DNA from 2 places in the Paenibacillus segetis genome. Region 1 is predicted to be linked to the other one. Evidence: predicted binding sites of a transcription regulator. Region 1 holds the regulator's gene; the other holds the start of a gene.

The links. The regulator NrdR, encoded in region 1, represses ribonucleotide reductase genes. The targets are predictions, from matches to a motif close to AACACNATATATNGTGTT.
Region 2: a site for NrdR is predicted at 5,075-5,092, ahead of IEW05_RS05490 (adenosylcobalamin-dependent ribonucleoside-diphosphate reductase). Genes of this name have one in related genera too.

What each region holds. Positions count from the first base shown of each region.
Region 1 covers NZ_BMFT01000001.1:1,007,203-1,015,505, forward strand. The annotation lists gene mutM (DNA-formamidopyrimidine glycosylase) at 1-602, shown strand, start outside; gene coaE (dephospho-CoA kinase) at 599-1,195, shown strand; gene IEW05_RS04350 (lytic transglycosylase domain-containing protein) at 1,192-1,755, shown strand; gene IEW05_RS04355 (alpha/beta-type small acid-soluble spore protein) at 1,856-2,074, opposite strand; gene nrdR (transcriptional regulator NrdR) at 2,206-2,676, shown strand; gene IEW05_RS04365 (phosphate ABC transporter substrate-binding protein) at 2,818-3,732, shown strand; gene pstC (phosphate ABC transporter permease subunit PstC) at 3,810-4,712, shown strand; gene pstA (phosphate ABC transporter permease PstA) at 4,709-5,596, shown strand; gene pstB (phosphate ABC transporter ATP-binding protein PstB) at 5,609-6,367, shown strand; gene IEW05_RS04385 (hypothetical protein) at 6,441-6,971, opposite strand; gene IEW05_RS04390 (hypothetical protein) at 7,084-7,266, opposite strand; gene IEW05_RS25715 (YjcZ family sporulation protein) at 7,458-7,574, shown strand; gene IEW05_RS04395 (DNA glycosylase AlkZ-like family protein) at 7,657-8,303, opposite strand, start outside.
Region 2 covers NZ_BMFT01000001.1:1,239,990-1,248,292, forward strand. The annotation lists gene IEW05_RS05465 (N-acetylmuramoyl-L-alanine amidase family protein) at 1-577, opposite strand, end outside; gene IEW05_RS05470 (YqzE family protein) at 726-938, shown strand; gene IEW05_RS05475 (hypothetical protein) at 1,014-1,970, opposite strand; gene IEW05_RS05480 (YqhG family protein) at 2,151-3,110, opposite strand; gene IEW05_RS05485 (DEAD/DEAH box helicase) at 3,117-4,886, opposite strand; gene IEW05_RS05490 (adenosylcobalamin-dependent ribonucleoside-diphosphate reductase) at 5,198-7,780, shown strand; gene IEW05_RS05495 (AraC family transcriptional regulator) at 7,851-8,303, opposite strand, start outside.

The sequences.
Region 1 (8,303 bases):
GCGATCCTGTTGAGAAGCATACTCATGTCATTTTCCATTTCACCGATGGTTCAGAGTTAAGATACAAAGATGTACGGCAATTTGGAACGATGCACTTGTTCCGAACTGGTGAGGAATTTACGATGAATCCATTAGCCAAACTGGGATTAGAGCCACTTGATAGTTCATTCACTGCAGAGGCTTTTCGTGAAGTGATTTCGGGGCGGTCGACCAAGATCAAACCGGCATTACTTAATCAGGAATATGTGGTCGGGCTGGGGAATATTTATGTGGATGAAGCGTTATTTAGAGCGGGAATACATCCTGAGTATCCTGCAAAAGAACTGAGCGCGGCTAAGCTTGACGAATTATATGAAGCGATTAAATCGACGCTGCAAGAAGCCGTGGACGCTGGAGGCTCTTCAATTAAATCATTTGTGAATGGTCAAGGGGAAATGGGGATGTTCCAGCATTCTTTCCAAATTTATGGACGAAAGGGTGAACCCTGTGTTTCTTGCGGACATGCTGTGGAGAAGACCGTCGTGGGGGGACGTGGCACCCACTATTGTCCGAACTGCCAAAGACCATTCACTTCTGATCAAAGTAATGAGGTGAAGGGATGAATATCGGTTTGACTGGTGGAATCGCATCGGGTAAGAGCACCGTTTCTCAAGAACTGGTGAAGCGAGGTGCAGTGTTAATCGATGCCGATGTAATTGCCAGGGAAATCATGGAGCCAGGTCACCCGGTACTTGGGACTGTGGTTGATACTTTTGGTCCCTCCATTCTGTTTCCAGATGGTACGCTGAACCGAAAAAGATTAGGAAGCATTATATTCTCAAATCCAGAGGAACGTAAAGCTCTTGAAGATATTACACACCCTGCGATTCGAGTGGAAATGCGTAGACGTATGGTAGAATATGAAGCTGAAGATCCTAAACGTCTGGTTGTTGCGGATATTCCTTTGCTATATGAATCCAGGCTCGAGGACTTATACGATGAGATCATGGTCGTTTATGTACCCAGAGAAATCCAACTAGAGCGGCTAATGCAAAGAGATGGCCTTAACCGCAAAGACGCGGAGGATAGGCTAAATGCGCAAATGGATATTGAAGCAAAGAGGGAGAGGGCGGATATATTGATTGACAATAGCCTCGGGCTGGACGAGACGTTAAGTCAGATCGATAACTTTATGCGGGACAAAGGTTTGTTATGAGGTGGCTTCGAAAAAAAAGGGTGCTGTTACTTTTATTCATCGGCTTTACAGGTATTTTATTTCTTAACTCGAGTTGGCTTTCGTTATTCTACCCGATTCAATATAAGGATGAAATTCGTTATCATGCGGAGAACAATGATCTTGATCCAAGGTTGGTTGCTGCAATTATACGGGTTGAGACCAATTTTAAAACGGGGGCTGTGTCTAAGAAAGGCGCGCTTGGTGTTATGCAAATTATGCCGGATACAGCTAAATGGGTCATTGAAAAAGCAAAGTATACGGATGTGGAACTTGAAAGGGTTAAAGAAGAACCAGCAACGAACATCGAGATTGGAACCTGGTATCTGAAATACTTGTTCGACCAGTTTGATGGGAATGAAATTGCGATGATCGCTGCATACAACGCGGGTCCAACTAATGTTAAGAATTGGATCAAGAGTGGGAGATGGGATGGAACACTCGAAGCATCAAAGGATATTCCGTTTGGGGAAACAAGACATTACGTTCAGCGAGTATCCCATTATTTTAAACAGTACTCCAAAATTTACGACGAATTCTAAGTTCAACGAAAAAAACTTCCCCTAAAGGGCAGGTTAGGGTATATATATTAAAGAAAGCACTGGAGGCGTGAGCCTACCAATGCTTTCTCTGATCGATTGGTTATTTAAATTGACCTGCAAGTGATTGTTCTGCCAGGGTCACTAAGCGTTTTGTGATGTAACCACCGATCGAACCGTTTTCGTATGAAGTCAGGTTACCAGCGTATCCATCTTTCGGGAAAGAAATGCCAAGTTCTTGAGCAACTTCGTATTTCATTTGTTCAAGTGCCCCGGAAGCTTGTTTAACCACCAGGTTATTCGAAGAGTTGTTTTGGCTCATGTTGTTCACCTCCTTGTGGTTGGTAACAGTATTATGTACAGGGATGACAAACTTCATTACGCATTTTATAAGTTATTTTTTGGAATTATTACAAAGAGATAAGAGATATTAGAGAAGGGAGGGCGGATGACTTGAAATGCCCCTATTGCGACTATTTAGGAACGAAAGTGCTGGATTCAAGACCAGCAAATGAGAATCGTTCGATTCGGCGCAGGCGTGAATGTGAGAAGTGTAGTCGTCGGTTCACTACCTTTGAAATGGTGGAGGAAATGCCTCTCATCGTAATTAAGAAGGATGGTAGCCGTGAGGAATTCAGCCGCGAGAAAATGTTGCGTGGTTTAATTCGAGCTTGTGAGAAACGGCCAGTATCTGTTGAGCAACTTGAATCGATTGTCTCCGAAGCGGAACGTTCGCTGCGGCATTCAGCTAATGCTGAGGTTGAGAGCAGGGAAATCGGTGAATTAGTTATGGAACAACTTTATCCGGTTGATGAGGTCGCATTTGTGCGTTTTGCTTCCGTATATCGTCGTTTTAAAGATATTAATATGTTTATGAAAGAGCTCAAAAATCTATTGTCCAAAAATACAGGATCCGACAAATAAAATAGGACAAGCCCTATCAAATACATCTGCGAAATCCGCAGATGTATTTTTTTACACTGCGTTAACAAAACTAATACAGAGAGTTTATATTCCGTTTATATAATTGGTATTGTACAAACAAATAAGGGGGATACCTAAGAAATGAAAAAGAGTTTGATGTTGGTTTTGACACTGATCCTTACTTTCACATTGGCCGCATGCGGTCAAAACAACACTGCAAAGAATAATACTTCAGGATCGAATGGAGGAAATTCTACAGGTTCCGAGTTGTCCGGGTCGATTCTAGCTGTCGGTTCTTCTGCACTTCAACCACTGGTTGATCAAGCTTCTCAAAAGTTCATGGATTTAAATCCGAAGGTGTCTATCCAAGTGCAAGGTGGAGGCAGTGGAACTGGGCTGACTCAAGTCTCTGGAGGGCAAGCTGACATTGGTAACTCTGACGTATTCGCTGAGGAAAAGCTAGAAGCGGCTGAAGCGGGTGAATTAGTTGACCATCAGGTAGCAGTTGTTGCTATGGCTACAGTTATTAATCCAGATGTGAATGTTGATAACTTGACAAAAGATCAACTAGTCCAAATTTTTACCGGTAAGGTAACGAACTGGAGTGAAGTTGGTGGTAATGATCAAGCGATCCAAATCATCAATAGACCATCCAGCTCCGGTACTCGGGCAACATTTGAGAAATATGCGCTTGGAACAAAGACAGAAGATCTTAAAGGTGCAATTCAAGAAGATTCTTCCGGTACGGTTAAGAAGCTAGTTAGTGAAACACCTGGAGCTATCGGATATCTTGCTCTTTCCTATCTAGATGATTCAGTTAAAGAAGTGAAGTACGAAGGTGTAGAAGCAACTGTTGATAATGTAGCCAATGGAACTTATCCTGTGTGGGCATATGAACATATGTACACAAAAGGCGAGGCAAGTGAAGTAGTAAAAGCATTCCTTGATTTCATTGCATCTGATGAAGTTCAAAATGCTGATGTGGTTGAATTGGGATATATCCCAGCAAGCCAAATGCAAGTTAAACGCGATGTGGATGGAAACATCACTAAATAATAATGCATAACATCATATAGTAAGGAGAGAGGCGGAACCTTCTGCCTCTTTCTGTGCTGTGTAAAGGGAGAGGTTTCATGGCTCAGTCCGGCGGAAAGAAAAAGGTACAACCGCATATTATAGAGGAATGGACCGGTAAAATATATACTTCGTTATGTATCACTTTTCTGATTGTAACGATTTTCTCAATGGTTTTTTTTGTAGCATCTAAAGGATTAAGCTCATTCTTTGTAAATGGGATCAGCTTTGGTGAAATATTCGGAGGAACACAGTGGAAACCCGATGGAGAACCAGCGTTGTTTGGAGCATTGCCTTTTATCATCGGCTCGTTCAGCACATCGATATTAGCCGCGCTCATTGCTGCTCCACTTGGTATATGTGCAGCATTGTTTATGGTTGAAATTATGCCTAAATACGGAAAGAAATATTTGCAACCTGTTATTGAACTTCTTGCTGGCATACCATCTGTCGTTTACGGGTTTGTTGGATTAAGTGTAATAGTACCCTTCTATAGAGATATATTTCCTGGACAAGGACTGGGGATTGTTGCTGGAGCTACAGTTTTGTCTATTATGATCCTACCTACGATTACTTCGATTGCGACAGATGCACTTTCTGCTCTTCCTCCAGGACTTAAAGAGGGATCTTATGCTTTGGGAGCAACCAGATGGCAGACGCTATATCGTACAGTGCTTCCTACAACAATGCCTGCGTTAATGACAGGGGTTGTGCTTGGTATGGCGCGTGCATTCGGGGAAGCTCTTGCAGTTCAAATGGTTATCGGGAATGCACCTCATATTCCGACTTCCCTCTTTGAATCAACGTCGACACTAACAAGTGTCATCACTTTAAGTATGGGAAATACCGTTATGGGATCCATTCAGAACAATGTACTGTGGACCCTTGCGCTCATTCTTATGGCGATGACGTTCATCTTCGTATTTACAGTTCGTTGGCTTGAGAGGAGGGCAAAACGATGAGTGCAAAAACTGCAGATAAAGTAGCGACAGCGGTCATCATCACATTTGCAGGAGTTATCGTCCTGATTATGGCGGGCTTGCTTGGCTTCATTCTATTTCGCGGAGTAGGACATATCAGTTGGGATTTCCTGACTTCCGCACCGCAAACGATTAAGGCGGGTGGAGGAATAGGCCCTCAATTATTTAACTCTTTGTTTCTACTTGTTTTAACGATGATTATTACGATCCCACTCGGTTTGGGCGCAGGTATTTATATGAGTCAGTATTCAAAACCAGGGAAGGTTACGAATTTTATCCGTTTGATTGTTGAAGTGTTATCCTCGTTTCCTTCGATCGTCGTTGGTTTGTTCGGCTTACTCGTTATTGTTAATATATTTGGTTTTGGATTCTCATTATTCTCTGGCGCACTTGCGTTAACGGTATTTAATTTACCGTTGATGGTTCGTATCACAGAGCAGGCTATGGCTAGTGTTCCTCTGGCACAGAAAGAGGCTAGTTTGGCTTTGGGCTTGTCTAAATGGAAAACGATCAAATCGATTATGCTACCGATTGCCTTGCCAATCATTATAACAGGTACGATATTATCTGCTGGTCGCGTATTTGGAGAAGCTGCGGCACTGTTATTTACTGCAGGTATGAGTAGTCCAAGACTGGATTTCGGGAACTGGAACCCGCTAAGTCCTACGTCACCGTTAAATCCTTTTCGTCCCGCAGAAACGCTGGCCGTTCATATTTGGAAGATCAATTCCGAGGGCTTGGCCCCAGATGCGCCGGAAATTGCCGCAGGAGCTTCAGCTGTGTTGATATTAACCGTATTGATCTTCAATCTACTAGCGCGCTATATCGGGCGTTTAATGCACAAGAAATTTACGGCCACGAAATAGGAGGGCTATCATATGCAGAATATTGAATTGTCGGCCAAAGATTTGAGCGTATTCTATGGAGAGAAGCAAGCTGTAAAGAATATATCGCTTGATTTTGCTGCAAAGCAGGTAACGGCTTTAATAGGGCCTTCAGGCTGTGGTAAATCAACATTCCTTCGGAGCTTAAATCGGATGAATGATTTGATTGACGGAGCCCGGATTACCGGAGAAATTTGGATTGGGGATGAGAATGTAAATGACCCCAAGACAGATGTCGTTCTGCTTCGGCAGAAAATCGGCATGGTATGGCAGCGTCCTAATCCTTTTCATAAGTCCATATATGAGAATATCGCCTTTGGACCACGTTATCATGGAATTAAGAATAAGAAGAAGCTGGATCAGATTGTCGAGGAATCATTGAGAAAAGCAGCATTATGGGATGAGACGAAAGATCGACTGAACAAGTCGGCGCTTTCGTTATCAGGGGGACAGCAACAACGTCTATGTATTGCTAGATCAATTGCCGTTAGTCCAAGCATTATCTTAATGGATGAACCTGCTTCAGCGCTTGATCCCGTCTCTAGTGCCAAAATTGAAGAGCTCATTGCCGATTTAAAGCAGGAGTTCTGTATTATTATCGTAACACACAATATGCAGCAAGCTGCCCGTGTATCTGAGAAGACGGCTTTCTTCTTGATGGGTGATCTTGTGGAATATGGTGATACTAGCAAGATGTTTACGAACCCTTCTGAGAAACGTACGTCTGATTATATCTCAGGGAGATTTGGATAATTAATGTCAATTATGGAATAACCCGGGTTGCTTATGAAGCAGCCCGGGTTATTTAATGTTGAATATATTTAGATTACAGTAAGGAGATAACGAGAAGGTTATAGAGAACGAGTGGTAGAATAACGTCATTAAAGCCAGGACCGCCAAAACCAGGTCCACCGAAGAAAGCACGGTAATGTGGTTGATGACCTTGTTGTCCTAGTCCGGGATACTGCCCTCCATGATGCCCTTGGCCCCCTTGATGTCCCGGCATAGGATATCCTCCATGATGATGGTGCCCGTCTTGATGCCCCCAATTCCAATACTGCCCTCCATGGTGCCCATCTTGATGGCCCCAGTTCCAATACTGTCCATCATGATGTCCGCCATGTTGCCCTCCATGACCAGGGATAATTATGAACATATGGTCGCCATCCATATGAGATAGTCTACCTTCATAAGTGATTCCATCTACAGTTTGAACACGTACCGGATGATTAGCATATTGATTTCCAAGTTGATGGACCTTATTTTTAACTCCTTGCATGGCTTTAATTGAATTATCATCGGCTCTATAAATAACTTGACCTTGCCCTTGGCTTTGACCTTGCCCTTGTAAAGACATAAGTTTATTACCTCCACTAAGTCATTTTTTTCTCATACCGTATCGTATGCGATAGCCTATAGGGAGGTGCCTACAAAAAAGGCGCTAGAGTTCATCCGCTCTAAACGCCTTTTTAAGATTTTTTCTTTTTACCTTTCTTCTCCGTATCTTCACGTTCTTTAAGCAAAGAATAAAATGCGAATAAATCCCCAAGTACTTGAAGACCCGCGGCGATAATAGCTAGGTCCTCGGCCGTTAAGTCATTATTAACTAAATTAAATTCTTCATCTTCTAAAATATTGTTCCTTCTTGGCAAGGATATCACCTGCATTGAATTGTATTAGCTACATCATATGCAATGATGGAACATCTGGAGTAGGCAGACAACATCATAATGTTGGTAGCAATGCTGTTAAGCTTATATTTTTTGTAGCTCAACAAGTGCCGTGACTGAAAAGGCTATGCCCTAATATGATGGTCTATACTTCTGAAAAGGGAGGGAATACAATGTCGGGATGTTGTAACGAAGGTATTGTCGGAGGAGCAGGATTATGGACTTCTACAGGGGTAATATTGGTTTTGTTCATTCTTCTTGTAATCGTATCAAGAGCGTGCCTTATCTAGTGTTACAAAGACACCCTGCGTGAAAAAAAAGGTCCAGCAAATCATTTTGCCGGGCCTTTTTATTTTGTTATATTTATCTATTTTAAATTAAATATTTACCAAAGCGTTGCATACCTTCTTGTACTGCAAGCTCTAAAGATGATTCTATGTGAAGGTCTTTCTCCCACCACCAATTCTTGATCACGGATTTACCATTTTGATGGTGTTTCTCTGGTTCAAACCTAGCGATTAATTGATCGCCATATAGTACTGGTAATACATAATAACCATATTGACGGTCCACTGCAGGCTTATAAACTTCCCAGCGATATTCGAAATTAAATAATTCCTTAATCAAATTTCGGTCCCAGAGCAGGTTATCTAGAGGTGCCAGAATCCTGACGTGGGGCTTGCTCAGAGCATCTTGTTTGGTAATGCCTTCTAGCATAGGCAAATTCTCAGAACGAATGTATAGAGGAAAAGTCATATTTTCTATGGTAACTTCCACGATTTTATGATTAGTAAGTAGACGGCTAAAGGCTTCGTTTCGCTCTTTACTCTTAAAACCACTGCCAATGGAGGGCTGAATGCCAAGCCATGCATCACTTGGACGATTCCATAGCAAACCAATACTATCGATTCTTCTCAGTACAAACCAGTCGAAGAAGTCTTGTTCGGTAGCGTTTGGTTCAGGACTATGAAGAACACTTGTGGTTATATGGCGCTCCGCGAGGTCGTAATATTTCCGAG
Region 2 (8,303 bases), 230 kb from region 1:
TCTCTACAATAACCGCGGGCGAATCCGCATGCTTGAGAAGGTAGAAAGGTTTGCCGAGCTGCGTAGGGTGTGCGGTGCCATACAGCGTTTCAAGTGAATTCTGTAGACTAGATGCCAGAATTGCACTGCGACCTTCGTCTTGATGAAGGACCAAAGGTCCACGTTTTGATTTGTTCCGACCCCAATTCACATGTAAGCTGACGACGATTTCGGCGGGTAGTTCTTCAGTAAGTTGTTTACGTTGGGCTAAATCTCTTATGTGCCTGGAACGACTGCGTAACCAGCGATTATCATCGCTCAAGGCATAATCACCAGTTCTGTTGAGGATCGTTCGATAGCCATGACTACGAAGCACCATATAGAGCCTTCTAGATATAGCTAAATTGATATCCTTTTCCAAAATTTCTCCGTAGGAAGTACCGCCATCGATTCCGCCGTGACCGGCATCAATTAAGATGACGGGTTCTGGAAATGCATGCCGTAGATCTTTATCGTCAGCTTGGGCTGAAGAAGTCCATAGGCAGGAAGCCGCTAGCGCAGTGATAAGCAGGACTAGGAGGGACGAATGACGTTTCATGATCTCACCTACAAGATTTATTTTTCTATAGGTTGAGCCGAAAGTTGTTAAATCATGCATGCATCATCGGAATCCTTTGATTAGTCTGAGGTGAATCGGTGCAAGCTATAGTTAGGCAAGATCAGATTGAATGAAAGGAGTGGGAAATATGGCAAAAGGTGATGAGTTGGTGAAATACATTACGGAGAGGGTTGTTAATTATGTTGAGACCCCAAAAGAGATCCGTAAAGAACGCGCTAAACCAAAGGAATCGTGGTCACATTTATGGTTTGGGATGATCCCTTTTTCGATTGGTTTATGGATGAAACGGATTCCGACTAAGCGAAAAAGAGATAAGCAAACTTCCTCCCGGCTTTTGTAGATGAAGCTAATTTCATGGTTTGTACAAAATAACGGTCGCTGACCCATAATAACTGGGAAAGCAACCGTTTATTTTTTAACCTTTATAAGTAACAAAATAGCCACATTCCAATAGTGCATGAAGTGAAATCCACCGGGAAGATGAGTCTGTTCCAGTCAGAACATAGATAGATTCGTTAGAATATGTTGATGAATTAGATCCGGACCATTTTTGGTAACCGTGAATAGGTAATGACATCGAATAAGTGCGTTTCGGACCAGATGAGATAAAAACAAGTCGCTTACTTACATTCAATAAGGTTTCAAATGATTCTTGCTTAACTTGTAGTGCTTTCTCCGTCATCCATAAAATATTATCGTAAGGATCAAAAACTTTGGAAGTATGAACCGTTCGTTCAGGTGATAATTCCTTCTGGGCACTTCCTACAGCAAGCTCAGGGGCACGATAAGCAGCTACTTGCTGGGCCCAGCTATTCTTGCTCTCCGGTAACAATTCTCCTGTTAAGGCGTTCAGATAATGAGTTGAATTTTTGGAATTAGGTTTAGCCACTTCCCATTCCGCTAATACGGGACCTCCGTATAACGGAACTGCATTTTCTGTAATAACTCCCAGTTTGGATAGTCCGCTTCCTTTGAGAGCGGACTCCAGGGTGGATTGAACATATAAGGAGTCGGGACCACTACCGTACTCAACCAGTTTATACTCACCACTTTCTGTGGAGGAAATAATGAGATAGCCGGGAGGAGCTTGCTTTGTCTTAATAGTCACAAGCCAGCTGTGCGTCCCTGGACCAAGTGGCTCGATCACGGAATCGGCATCATCCCAGGTGGAGAGGGTCTCGGAAGAGGCTAATTGTTTGATCACATCTGCAACATAGTCTCGAAGATCAGCAGGCGCTGTGTCCAAAGCCTGGGCGGATTGGGCCACTTGCGCATGTAGCACGTTTACTTGAGGCTGCAGGACGATAGGCAGGAGAAGGATTGTACTAAGTAATATTTTGGCTACTATTGAAGTCGGTTTCCAGATATTCAAGTCTCTACACCTTCATTTCATTTGAATTGAACCGTTCACAGCGTGGCAATGGGATGAAGCTTAGATTGCTTGTCCATTGTATTGGAGTGGGCTCAAAAATGGTGTTACAACATGTCGCGCTGTTACAAGTTGTTTAGCTTCTATTTTTGCGGTCTTTTAGCGAGTAGGGTCAATTTCTGGTCAACGCGGCGAACGTAGATGAAAGATGCCGTAGTTCACGGTAGATACGACAATTCTCGGCTCGTACTGCCAGCGGATTTCTCCTTGTCTGGATTCGAACTGCTCCTGAATGGCTTGCTTTTGTTCTTCATCAGGTTGCTCCAATAGATCTCCGTAATAGGACTCAATGAGCATGAGTTCCTCTCTCAGACGTTCGGAGGCCGCTTCGGCCCAGCTGTGATCGTAAGCTTCGATTTTCTCTTGTAATCGGGATTGGAGTATATCGCGTCCATCAGCGAGTGAGAGTCTTGAAGGCTCGATAGCCACATTCTCGGGTACGCGAGGCACCCAGCTTTTGTCTGAAATTCTTGAGGAGAACATTTCATCAACCGTTCCACTTAGTAAAGATATCCCATAGAAGTGTAACTCCTCACGTTTCACATCGCAGGAGAGCTCGACCTTGAAGCATACAGCTAGCCACGGTTCATATGCTGCAGGAAGTAAAGTCATGCGCTGCCGCTGTCCAGGATCCTCAAATAAATAGACGCAGCGTCCACCGCGCTGTGCCGCAGCAAAAATCTGCTGGAGCCTTGGACTACCAAATGTAAGCTCCTCACGCTGAATCCTTCCTGGACCAAGTATTGGTAGTGGTCTGACTACACCGAAGTAACGTCCGAGGATACTGTCTTCCTGCGGAGCTGTTGTCCCCGTTGTTCCTAGTGCTGCCGATTCTGCAGCTTGAAGGTCCAGATCAGCCTGATGTTTCTGAGGATCGAAGATAAAGGAGAACGACATCGTTTCTGGCTCAGCACCTGTTCGCTCGATGAAACCCCAATAATAAGGGCGGTTCGTTAAATCACGATCAGCCTGAGGTGAAAGTTTTACAGTAACGTGATTAGGTGATTTCTCGATAATTTGACACTCGGTTGTCTCCAAATACGTCATGACAAAATTCTGGATTTGTTCCATTTTCATCGTCAATGTATTTTATCCTCCTAACAATTGCTTGAAGTCACCATCCGAATCCTTAGTAGATAATGTTTCATTATCCAGTTCATCCTTGATGGAATGAATACTACGACCAAGTGTATCAACACGACGGGCAATTTCATTATCGTCCTGTGATTCCAATAATATTTTGTAGATGCTATTTTCCAGTGAACCTTTCTTCTCAAAACGTTCTAGAATAACATCGAGTTGCCCGATAACCATTTCAAACATGTTGATCTTCTCATGAAGCAAGTTCAGAATATGTTCTTCAATAGTCCCTTTCGTAGACAAGTTATATATCATGACATCATTTTCTTGTCCTAAGCGATGAACCCGTCCGATTCGCTGTTCAACCCGCATAGGATTCCAGGGGAGATCAAAATTGATCATCTGATGACAGAACTGTAGATTGATTCCTTCACCACCAGCTTCGGTAGCAATCATCACTTGAGCTCGGCCACGGAAGAGATCCATCATCCAGTCTTTCTTACCTCGGTTCATACCACCTCGATATGGAACGGCCGTCATATTACGGTCTCGGAAATATTTCATCAGATATTCTTGAGTTGCACGGTATTCGGTAAAGACGATCACCTTGTCGTTCATCTCTTGGATGAGCTCCATCGTTTTCTCAGCCTTGCTATTCGTTTGAATCGTCTTAATAATGTCGACGAGCCCCCATATTCGCTCCCGTAGTGGAGAATCTGGGGCTAACTTTTTTGATAAATTAACGAGTGTAACAAAGACAGCATCCCGGCTACTACACACTTCCCGCTGAAGCGTAATCAATGACAGCATACTACTCAGGTTGCCACCCGCAGCTTGATATTGATCTCTGACAAAAGAAGTGACACCATCGTAAAGTTTCTTTTCTTCGTCGGAGAGTTCAACATGTACGTTGCGAACAATTCTCTTGGTGAACTCTAGTTCGCCGTCTCCACGCCGATTGCGAATCATAACTTTAGCGAGTTCACCCTTCAACTGTCCCTCATTTTTGGCCACTCGTTTATCAACGACGAAATTGGTCGAGAAATCACCCAATCCACCAAGTTGGCCTGGTTTAAGTAAACTGATGAGGTTGAATAGTTCTCCCAAATCGTTTTGCACAGGGGTAGCGGTCAGTAGTAGGCAATATTTTTTGCGTAGCTTCAGCATAAATTGATAATTTGTAGTCTTCTTGTTCTTTAGCTTATGAGCCTCATCAACAATGACCATGTCATACTCATTATTGAATAAAATATCCTTGTGAGGGTTGCGTTTTGCTGTATCCATAGAGGCAACAACGATGTCGTTTTGCCAAGAATATTCCTTTTTCTGCGCTACCGCAGGAATACCGAATTTCTGATTTAGCTCTCGCACCCATTGCAGAACAAGTGAAGCGGGTACAAGAATGAGCACTTTACGGATAAGCCCACGAATCATATATTCTTTTAGAATCATACCGGCCTCAATCGTCTTACCGAGACCAACCTCATCTGCGAGAATAGCACGCCCACGCATTTCGAATAATACCTTTCGAGCAGTTTCTGTCTGATGAGGCAGCGGCGTCACGTTCTGTAAATGTTGAAGGCAAAGCATTTCTTCAAAGCTAGTGACCAAAGAGGCAGCTTCTGCCTGAGCAGAGAGGTTGAATAGCTTCCAATCATCCCATGGACCACCTTTATTTAAGCGAGTTTCAAGATCTTCGTACCAGCTATGGTCGAATTCGATCGGAACAGGAACTGAACCTGTAGAATTTACTGTAGGGCTATGGGGATGAGGACACATGATGACAAAACCTCCATTAGTTGTTACGTATTCTTTTAGATGTAGGTGTAGTATGGACGAAAAAGAGGGAGTTCATAACTTTAAAGATTTCCAGTGTCTAAGGTAGGAAATAAAATGACGAAATTAAGAAGGATTTTTTATATAAAGAGGCTGTGAAATCGATATGTAGTATAGTATAATTGTATTCGCACACTATATATTGTGATCTATATGTAATTTCATGCTATATCTCTTAACATAGGTGCGAGCTTTCGAAGTAAGTTTTGTTACGAAGATTATTCAAGGAAGAAACTTTTAGGAGGGTGTTTTTTTTGGACAAACAGCAGAAGCAAACCTTAGAAGGCTTGAGTGAGAAAATCTTTTTGGACCGCTATGCTTGGAAGGATGCTGATCCAAGTCATGCGAAGGTAGGGGACGTTGTTCTCGTGCTTACAAAAGATGATCCGAAGTTTCCGACGAAGGAAGTCGGGGAAATCGTTGCTCGCGAAGGTCGAATGGTTACGGTCAAGACACGCCGAGGCGAGCTCGTAGAATCGGATGTGGAGAAGCTAACGCTGAATATTGAGAAAACACCAGAGGAAATGTGGGATCGTCTAGCTACCTCTATCTCTTCAGTTGAAAAGACGCCGGAACTTCAGAAGGATTGGGAAGAGAAGTTCCGCTATATATTGGATGATTGGAAATTAGTTCCTGGTGGACGAATTGCCGCAGGTGCAGGGGCTAGTGATGAATTGACACTCTTTAACTGCTATGTCATTCCTTCACCTAAAGATAGCCGTGGGGGAATTATGGAAACTTTGTCGGAAATGACAGAGATCATGGCTCGTGGCGGTGGTGTAGGGATTAATCTCAGTTCATTACGCCCACGTCGTGCCATTGTAAAAGGTGTAAATGGATCGTCTAGTGGAGCCGTATCTTGGGGCGGACTGTTTAGCTATACGACGGGTCTAATAGAGCAAGGCGGCAGTAGACGTGGAGCATTGATGTTGATGATGAATGATTGGCATCCGGATATCCTCGATTTCATCACAGTCAAACAAAGCATGGGGCAAGTTACGAATGCTAACCTGTCGGTATGCGTGAGCAATGATTTTATGAAGGCTGTTAAAGAAGATCTGGATTGGGAGCTTGTCTTCCCAGATACGACGGATGAGGATTATAACGACGTATGGGATGGCGATCTTGATAAATGGAAGGCTGCAGGACGAAATGTAGTTCATTATCGTACAGTTAAGGCCCGCGAGATCTGGCACACGATTATTGAGTCTGCTTGGAAATCGGCCGAGCCAGGTGTTGTATTTATGGAATACTATAATCAGATGTCCAACAGCTGGTATTTCAATCCAATTATTTGTACAAATCCATGTGGAGAACAGGGCTTACCAGGCTGGGGTGTCTGCAACCTGTCCGCGATTAATTTGTCCAAATTCTATGATGAAGAGAAACACGACATTGCATGGGATGATCTAGCGACTACAACGCGTTATTCCGTTCGCTTCTTAGATAATGTTATTGATCGAACCCCTTATCATTTTGAAGAAAATGAGTTGAATCAGAAGAAAGAACGCCGCGTAGGGCTTGGAACAATGGGCCTTGCGGAGCTGATGATTAAGCTGCATATTCGCTATGGTAGCCCAGAGTCACTAGAGTTTCTGGATAAACTATATGGCTTCATTGCCAAAGAAGCGTATCTGGCATCCTCAGAAATTGCGGAAGAGAAGGGTGCATTTCCAGCGTTTGAAGCAGACCCTTATTTACAAAGTGGATTTATGAAGGTGCTTTGTGATACGTATCCTGAAGTTGAGCAAGCAGTTCGTGAGAAAGGCGTTCGTAACGTAACACTTATTACACAAGCACCTACAGGTAGTACAGGTACTATGGTAGGAACATCAACCGGTATCGAGCCTTATTTCGCATTCAAATATTACCGTCAAAGTCGTCTTGGTTTCGATGAACAGTTTGTGCCGATTGCTCAGGATTGGCTGGATACTCATCCAGGGGAGGAGCTTCCGGATTATTACGTAACCGCGATGGATTTATCCGCTAAGGATCATATTCGTACACAAGCAGCTATTCAACGCTGGGTGGACAGCTCCATTTCCAAAACGGCGAATTGCCCGTCCGATTTTACGGTAGAAGAAACAAAAGAGCTATATGAAATGGCATTTGACCTCGGATGTAAAGGGGTAACGATATACCGTGATGGCAGCCGTGATGTGCAAGTACTACAAACGGAGAAGAAGGATGAGAAGCCAGTAGCGGAGGAAGTTATATCGACAGATGAAGAAGTGAGCAGCTTCACGCAGTCACTTTCTGTAAATACGGATACCGATGATAAGGTAGCTTTGGATAAACAGTATAAAAAACGTCCACAAGTCCTTCGTGGTGCTACTTATAAAATCAATACTCCATTCGGCATGGCCTACATTACGATTAACGATTTAGATGGGATCCCGAGTGAAATCTTCCTTAATGTCGGGAAGGCAGGCTCCGATGTGTTCGCTATGGCTGAAGCATTAGGACGCGTATGCTCTTTGTTCCTACGTTATGGCGATCATGGTCACAAGGTTGAGCTACTAATCAAGCATTTGAAAGGGATTGGTGGTTCCGGAGCGATTGGCTTTGGTCCAAACCGTGTGGAATCGATAGCGGATGCGGTAGCCAAAGCGTTAGAAACACATGTGCAAAATGGTCCCTATGTAGATCATGATCCCGCTCCAGTAGCGGCTACATTGGCTCATCATGATGATCACAATCATGAACCGGTTGGGAAGTCACACGGAGGTACATCAGTTACTTCACGTGATTTATGTCCGTCCTGCGGTGGTGCCACACTGATCAATATTGAGGGTTGTAAAACATGTAGTAATTGCGGATATAGCAAGTGCTCTTAACCCAATAGAAGTTGATTTGAACAAGAAGAGGGAAGGCCCAAGGCCTTCCCTCTCTTTTTCGTACATATATCTATCGTGAATATTCACTCTTCAGTTGGTTCTTCCATGTTTTTCGAAAAGATAGCGGTGTAAGCTCGGTTCGGTCTTTAAACAAATTGATAAAGTGACTTACATTATCTATGCCAATTTTTTCACTGATTTCGGCGACTGTAAGCTCTGAGTATTTAAGCAGCTCCTTGGCCCGAGTAATACGTAAATTAATGATATATTCACCCGGAGAGAGGCCGGTATGCTTTTTGAACAATTTAGATAAGTGATATTTATTTACTGATAATTTATTTGCTAAATAATCTAATGATAATTTCTCATTGTATCTTTTATAGATGAAGTCAAGAGCTTCCATGACTAGTGGTGGTGCATCCATATTTGAATGATCCGAAAGAGGGCTTGCAAGAATGACTTCCGTTAGCAATTCGACAATGAGTTTGGAGGATAATAATTCATTCTTTAGACTTTTATAATA